2 regions of the Streptomyces sp. NPDC030838 genome follow, and region 2 is predicted to be linked to the other one. Evidence: riboswitches for the same ligand, from Rfam matches in the RefSeq annotation. Region 2 holds a riboswitch; the other holds the start of a gene.
What was found. Region 2 has a riboswitch for S-adenosylmethionine ahead of ACZ42A_RS01195 (aminotransferase class V-fold PLP-dependent enzyme). Riboswitches for the same ligand answer to the same signal wherever they lie in the genome.
Positions count from the first base shown of each region.

Region 1 (3,516 bases), on a different contig from region 2:
GTCGAGGCCGACCAGGTGCAGCGCGTCGACCAGCATGCCCAGCTCCACGCCGTACCCGACGGGGAACGGCAGCTGCTCCAGCAGGGACCGGCGGGCCGCGTACTCGCCGCCGAGCGGCTGGACGAACCCGGCCAGCTGCGGCCAGTGCATGTTCAGCAGCGGGCGGGCCATCAGCTCGGTGACCCGGCCGCCCTGCCCGGCCGCGGCGCCCAGCGGACGGTCGTACATCGCCTTGACGAGGTCCACGTCCGGGTCGGTCAGCAGCGGGCCGACGATCCCGGAGACGAAGTCGGACGAGAAGTCCTTCAGGTCCGCGTCGACGAAGCAGACGATGTCACCGCTCGTCACGAGCAGGGACCGCCACAGCACCTCACCCTTTCCGGGGACGGCGGGGATGCGCGGCAGGATCTCGTCGCGGTGCACCACCCGGGCGCCCGCGGCGGCGGCCACCTCGGAGGTGCGGTCGGTGGAGCCCGAGTCGACGACGACGATCTCGTCGACCAGCGGGACCTGCCGCACCAGATCGTGGCGGATGGCGGCGACGATGTCGCCGACCGTCTCCTCCTCGTTGAGCGCGGGCAGCACGACACTGACCGTCTGGCCCGTGGCGCGTTTGGCGGCCAGGATCTTGTGGAGCGGGCGATCGGTCACGGACCAGGAGCGGGTGCTCAGCCAGCGCTCGACTTCTTCCAGCACAGTGCGCGGCTCCTCTGCGTTCTCTCGGCGAGTGGTGATCGGTCTGCGTTGTGATCCATCTCGCGGTTCGGACGACTATCTCAACTGTCCTGGCCTTCGGTTACAGTCTTGAACAACGCTGATGACCATCGCATGTCGGGGGTCGCTCGCGTTTTACAACCGCATACAGCTCATCCAGAGGGGCAGAGGGACACGGCCCGATGAAGCCCCGGCAACCCTCCAGCCGGTCTCGTAGATCACCGCTGATCATTTCGCGAGGCTCCCCGGCTAGGGAAGGTGCCAAATCCGTCTCACGGCGAAGTGCGTCGTGAGGAAGATGAGGAGAAAGGGCCTCGCCTCACATGGCTGTGCAGACTGTTGCAAGCACCACTGATTCCGCTTCCATTGTGGACCTCGGCCCCGCCGCGGCGCTCTCCTGTCGCGAGTGCGGCCACCGCGTCCCGCTCGGCCCGGTCTTCGCCTGCGAAGAGTGTTTCGGCCCGCTGGAGATCGCCTACGACTTCTCGGCGTACGACGCCGAGGAACTGCGTAAGCGCATCGAGGCGGGCCCCGCGAACATCTGGCGTTACGCGCCGCTGCTCCCCGTCCCGGCCGACGTGGCCGACAAGCCGAACCTGAACCCCGGCTGGACCAAGCTCGTCAAGGCCGACAACCTGGCGCGCGAACTCGGCGTCACCGGCGGCCTGTACGTGAAGGACGACTCCGGCAACCCGACCCACTCTTTCAAGGACCGCGTGGTCGCCCAGGCCCTGGAGGCCGCCCGCGCCTTCGGCTTCACCACCCTCTCCTGCTCCTCCACCGGCAACCTGGCGGGCGCGGTGGGTGCCGCCGCCGCCCGCGCCGGCTTCCGCTCCTGCGTGTTCATCCCGCACGACCTGGAGCAGGGCAAGGTCGTCATGGCCGCGGTCTACGGCGGCGAGCTGGTCGGCATCGAGGGCAACTACGACGATGTGAACCGCTTCTGCTCCGAGCTGATCGGCGACCCGGCGGGCGAGGGCTGGGGCTTCGTCAACGTCAACCTGCGGCCGTACTACGCGGAGGGCTCCAAGACCCTGGCGTACGAGATCTGCGAGCAGCTCGGCTGGCGGCTGCCGGACCAGATCGTCGTGCCCATCGCCTCCGGTTCCCAGCTCACGAAGATCGACAAGGGTCTCCAGGAGCTGATCAAGCTCGGGCTCGTCGAGGACAAGCCGTACAAGATCTTCGGCGCGCAGGCGGAGGGTTGCTCGCCGGTGTCGGCGGCGTTCAAGGCCGGCCACGATGTCGTCCGCCCGCAGAAGCCGAACACCATCGCCAAGTCGCTGGCGATCGGGAACCCGGCGGATGGTCCCTACGTGCTCGACATTGCGCGGCGCACGGGAGGTGCGGTGGAGGACGTCACGGACGAGCAGGTGGTCGACGCGATCAAGCTGCTCGCCCGGACCGAGGGGATCTTTGCGGAGACCGCCGGCGGGGTGACCGTCGGCGTCACGCGGAAGCTCATCGAGAACGGTGTCCTCGACCCCGCCAAGACCACCGTCGTCCTCAACACCGGCGACGGCCTCAAGACCCTCGACGCGGTGGCCGGTACGGGGCTGACGGCGACCATTCGGCCCAGCCTGGATTCGTTCCGTGAGGCCGGGCTCGTCTAGATCGTTGTTCGCTGCGGGCCGGTGGGGGCTGGTCGCGCAGTTCCCCGCGCCCCTTAGTCCCTCACCCTGACCGGAGGTTTCACGTGAGCGTCACTGTCCGCATCCCCACCATCCTGCGCACCTACACCGGTGGCCAGGCCGAGGTCGCCGCCGAAGGTGCCACCCTCGCCGAGGTCATCGCCGACCTGGAGAAGAACCACACCGGCATCGCCGCCCGGGTTCTGGACGACCAGGGCAAGCTGCGGCGGTTCGTCAACGTGTACGTCAACGACGACGACGTCCGGTTCGAGCAGGGGCTGGAGACGGCCACGCCGGACGGCGCGGGCGTGTCGATCATTCCGGCGGTGGCCGGCGGCTGCTGAGCCACACCTGTCACAGACCGTTCGTCGAATTGCCCCCTCCGTGAGAGAAGCGGAGGGGGCAATTCCATGTGATTGAGCGCGGTACAGTTGGGGAACCCGCTCCTCTTTCCGCGGAGAATCCGTGCTGAAGCTGCGTCGAGAAGCAGCCAAAATCAGCGGTGTTTTTGCGCCTTTCGCTCCTTTTGCCTGGCCCGAATTGCCCGGAAATCAGGTGAATTCTCCGTAAACAAGCGATCGATGCTGCCCGGATTTCTCGTCCGATTGACCTGTTGCAGACGGCAGTTGGACAGATACATTCAGCCGCGGTCGACGCGTTCCGGCGCACGCCCCCAACGACTGGGGGGTGAGGTCTGACCCGGATCCGCGAAGTGTGGATCTGTGCAAGGGCCAGTAATAGGGGAGTTAGGCATGGCTCAGGGCACCGTCAAGTGGTTCAACGCGGAGAAGGGGTACGGCTTCATCGCGGTCGACGGTGGTGCGGACGTCTTCGTCCACTACAGCGCGATCCAGATGGACGGGTACCGCACCCTGGAAGAGGGCCAGCGGGTCGAGTTCGAGATCTCGCAGGGCCAGAAGGGCCCGCAGGCCGACATGGTTCGCGTCACCGCCTGAACGTTCCATTGCGAAGGGCTCGCACCGCACGCCGGTGCGAGCCCTTCGGCGTGTCCGCCCGCCGTAGTCCTCTGTTCGCCCACCGCTGACTACCTGCCGGTCTCCGAGAGCCGCTTGCACTCGATGGGGGCGAGTGCTAATCATTGGCGTTAGCACTCTGAAGGTGAGAGTGACAAAGATGGACCGGGTCGGTGAGGCCGCAGGCCAGGTGGGGC
Region 1 is NZ_JBVIED010000003.1:434,451-437,966, reverse strand. It holds gene ACZ42A_RS12510 (glucosyl-3-phosphoglycerate synthase) at 1-696, opposite strand, end outside; SAM riboswitch class I at 864-1,019, shown strand; gene thrC (threonine synthase) at 1,038-2,327, shown strand; gene ACZ42A_RS12500 (MoaD/ThiS family protein) at 2,411-2,689, shown strand; gene ACZ42A_RS12495 (cold-shock protein) at 3,098-3,301, shown strand.
Region 1: it holds a riboswitch for S-adenosylmethionine, as region 2 does, so the genes downstream of both, thrC (threonine synthase) here and ACZ42A_RS01195 (aminotransferase class V-fold PLP-dependent enzyme) in region 2, are expected to answer to the same signal.

Region 2 (3,516 bases):
GCAACCGGGCCGCGTCCTCGGCGTCCGGCGCCTCCGACGTGCTGGAGAAGCTGGGCGTCAATCTGCAGCTGACGCCGCGGCGGGTGGCCGAGGTCGCCGAGGAGGCGGGCATCACCTTCTGCTTCGCGGTGAAGTTCCACCCGGCGCTGCGTCATGTGGCGGCGGCCCGCGGCCAGCTGGGCATCCGCACGACCTTCAACTTCCTCGGCCCGCTGACCAACCCGGCCCGGGTGAAGGCCCAGGCGGTGGGTGTCGCGGATCTGCGGATGGCGCCGATCGTCGCGGGCGTCTTCGCCGAGCGCGGCAACTCCTCGCTGGTCTTCCGCGGTGACGACGGCCTCGACGAGCTGACCACCACCTCCACCTCCCGGGTGTGGATCGTCCGCGACGGCAAGGTCGCCGAGGAGACCTTCGACCCGCGGGACGTCGGCATCGAGCTGGTCCCGGTCGAGGCGCTGCGCGGCGCGGACGCCTCCTACAACGCCGAGGTCGCCCGCCGTCTGCTGGACGGTGAGACCGGCCCGGTCCGGGACGCGGTGCTGCTGAACTCGGCGGCCGCGCTGGTGGCCCTGCACCCCACTGACGCCCCGTTGGCGGAGCAGATCCGCGCCGGGATGGACAGGGCGGCCGAGTCCATCGACTCGGGCGCGGCACGGCGGACGCTGGACCGCTGGGTGGCGGCGAGCAACGCGTAACGCTCCACGACGGTCGTCCCGTAATCCGGACACGGGTTGCGGGACGACGATCATTTCGTCTACGTTCCTGTACCAGGTCATGAGTGACAGTCATGAGGCCCCGGCCGACTGTCCGGCAACCCTCCGTCCGTGGCGGGGTGCCCCGGGTGAAGACCAGGCCGTACGGCAGCAAGGCCTACGGCAAGCGCGGACCCCTCGCAAACCAGGGGTCCTGGTCGTTCGAGGGAGCCTTCCGTGAGCAAGCGAATGCGATAGGGCCGCCGAGCCCCGCCTCCGCACACCCCTTTTCTTTCCTTTCCTCCTCTGTCTCACGGGAGTTCCCCATGTCTGTCTCCACCGCTGCCGCCGACCAGTCCGTTTGTGCCCCTCTGCCCGTTCTGGGCCGGGATGTCACCGTCCCGCTCGTCACCGGTGGCGAGGTCACCTACGCCGCGCTCGACTACGCCGCCAGCGCGCCGGCGCTTCAGCGGGTCTGGGACGACGTCGCCGCGTACGCGCCCTACTACGGCAGCGTGCACCGCGGGGCCGGCTACCTCTCCCAGCTGTCCACAGACCTCTTCGAGAACGCCCGGAAGACCGTCGCCGACTTCCTCGACTGCCGCGACGGCGACCAGGTCGTCTTCACCCGGTCCACCACCGACTCGCTCAACCTGCTCGCCGCCGCGCTGCCCGCCGACTGCCGGGTCTTCGTCTTCGAGACCGAGCACCACGCCTCCCTGCTGCCCTGGAAGAACGCCCAGGTCACCTACCTGGACGCGCCGCGCACCCCGGCCGAGGCGGTGGCGACCCTGGAGCGCGCCCTCGCCGACCGCGACCCCTACGGCCCGGCGCTGGTCTGCGTCACCGGCGCCTCCAACGTCACCGGCGAGCTGTGGCCCGTACGGGAGCTGGCCGCGGCGGCGCACGCGCACGGCGCCCGGATCGTGCTGGACGCCGCGCAGCTGGCGCCGCACCACCCGGTGAGCGTCCGTGACCTGGACGTCGACTGGGTCGCCTTCTCCGGGCACAAGCTGTACGCCCCGTTCGGCTCCGGTGTGCTCGCGGGCCGCGCCGACTGGCTGCGCGAGGCCGAGCCGTACCTCGCGGGCGGCGGCGCCAGCCGCAGGGTGACCCGGCGCGAGGACGGCGGCGTGGACGTGGAGTGGCACGAGACGGCCGCCCGGCACGAGGCGGGCTCCCCGAACGTGATCGGCGCCTACGCCATCGCCTCCGCCTGCAAGGCCCTCACCGAGGCCGGGTTCGACAGCCTGGTCGCCCGTGAGCGGTACCTGATCGAGAAGGTGCGCAGCGGGCTCGCCGAGGTGCCCGAGGTGCGCGTCCTCTCCCTCTTCGGCGACGACGCCCCGCGCGTCGGCGTCATCTCCTTCGTCGTCGACGGCTGGAACAGCTCCCACTTCGCCGCCGCGCTCTCCGCCGAGTACGGCATCGGCGTCCGCGACGGCCTGTTCTGCGCCCACCCCCTCGTGCGCACCCTCCTCGGCAGCGACCCGCAGACGCAGGGCGAGTGCGGCGCCCCCGAGGCCGCGCCCGGCGAGAAGTCCCTCAACGCCATCCGCGTCAGCTTCGGCGCGGGCACGCCGGACGAGCACGTGGAGCGGTTCGTGACCGCGGTGACGGAGCTGGTCCGGGACGGCGCGAAGTGGAACTACCGTACGGAGGACGGGCGTTGCGTGCCGGACACCTCCGCGTGAGCCGGTAGCCGGGCGCCCAGCAGGATCATCCGCAGGGCGCGTTCGGTGGCGTCGGTGAGCAGTTCGCCGGCCCGGACGAGTGCCTCCGCCAGGGCCATCGGCGCGGGCAGGATCCCGCTGAACGCGTCCACGCCCGGCACCTCGTGCGCCCCCTCGCCGAGCGTGCCGGCCAGGGCGAGGACGGGACGGCCGTGGAGCTTCGCCCGGCGGGCCACCTCCGCCGGTACCTTGCCGCGCGGGGTCTGGTGGTCGAGGGCACCCTCGGCGGTGACGACCAGGTCGGCGCGGGCCAGCCGGGCGTCCAGGTCGAGGTGGCCGAGGAGGACGTCGAAGCGGGGCAGCAGCCGGGCGCCGAGCGCGGCGAGGCCCGCGCCGAGGCCGCCGGAGGCGCCGGTGCCGGGGCCGGTGCGCAGGTCGGTGTGCGTGACCCCGAGGTCGCGGGTGAGGACGTAGGCCCAGTTCTCCAGACCGGCCGACAGGTGCTCGACCTGCGCGGGCGTCGCCCCCTTCTGCGGTCCGAAGACCCGGGCCACGCCGCGCTCGCCGCACAGGACGTTGTACGGGTTGCAGGCGACCAGGAGTTCCGTCTCGCGCAGGCGGGGGTCGAGGCCTGACGGGTCGATACGGTGCAGCCGGAGCAACTCCCGGCCGCCCGGCGGTAGTTCGAAGCCGTCCGCGTCGAGGAGGCGGGCGCCGAGTGCCTGGAGCGCGCCCGCGCCGCCGTCGGAGGTGCCGGAGTCGCCGCAGCCGACGAGGATCCGCCGTACGCCGGTGTCGAGCGCGGCGCGGATCAGCTCGCCGACGCCGTAGGTGGTGGTGGCGCCCGGGTCGCGCAGGGAGTGCGGGACGAGGGAGAGCCCGGCGACCGCCGCCATCTCCACGAGTGCGGTGTCCCCGGCGCCGCCGAGCAGCGCGAAGTGGGTGCCGAGCCGGTCGCCGACCGGGCCGGTGGCGGGCAGCGCGACCAGCCGCCCGCCGGTGGCCGCGGCCAGCGCGACGGCCGTGCCCTCACCGCCGTCCACCAGCGGCACCAGATCGATCTCGGCGCCCGGCAGCACCCGGCGGACCCCGTCCGCGATGGCGTCGGCGGCGGCCTGGGCGGACAGCGACTCCTTGAAGCCGCTGGGGGC
Region 2 is NZ_JBVIED010000001.1:261,098-264,613, reverse strand. It holds gene trpD (anthranilate phosphoribosyltransferase) at 1-695, shown strand, start outside; SAM riboswitch class IV at 771-888, shown strand; gene ACZ42A_RS01195 (aminotransferase class V-fold PLP-dependent enzyme) at 1,019-2,386, shown strand; gene ACZ42A_RS01190 (glycerate kinase) at 2,341-3,516, opposite strand, start outside.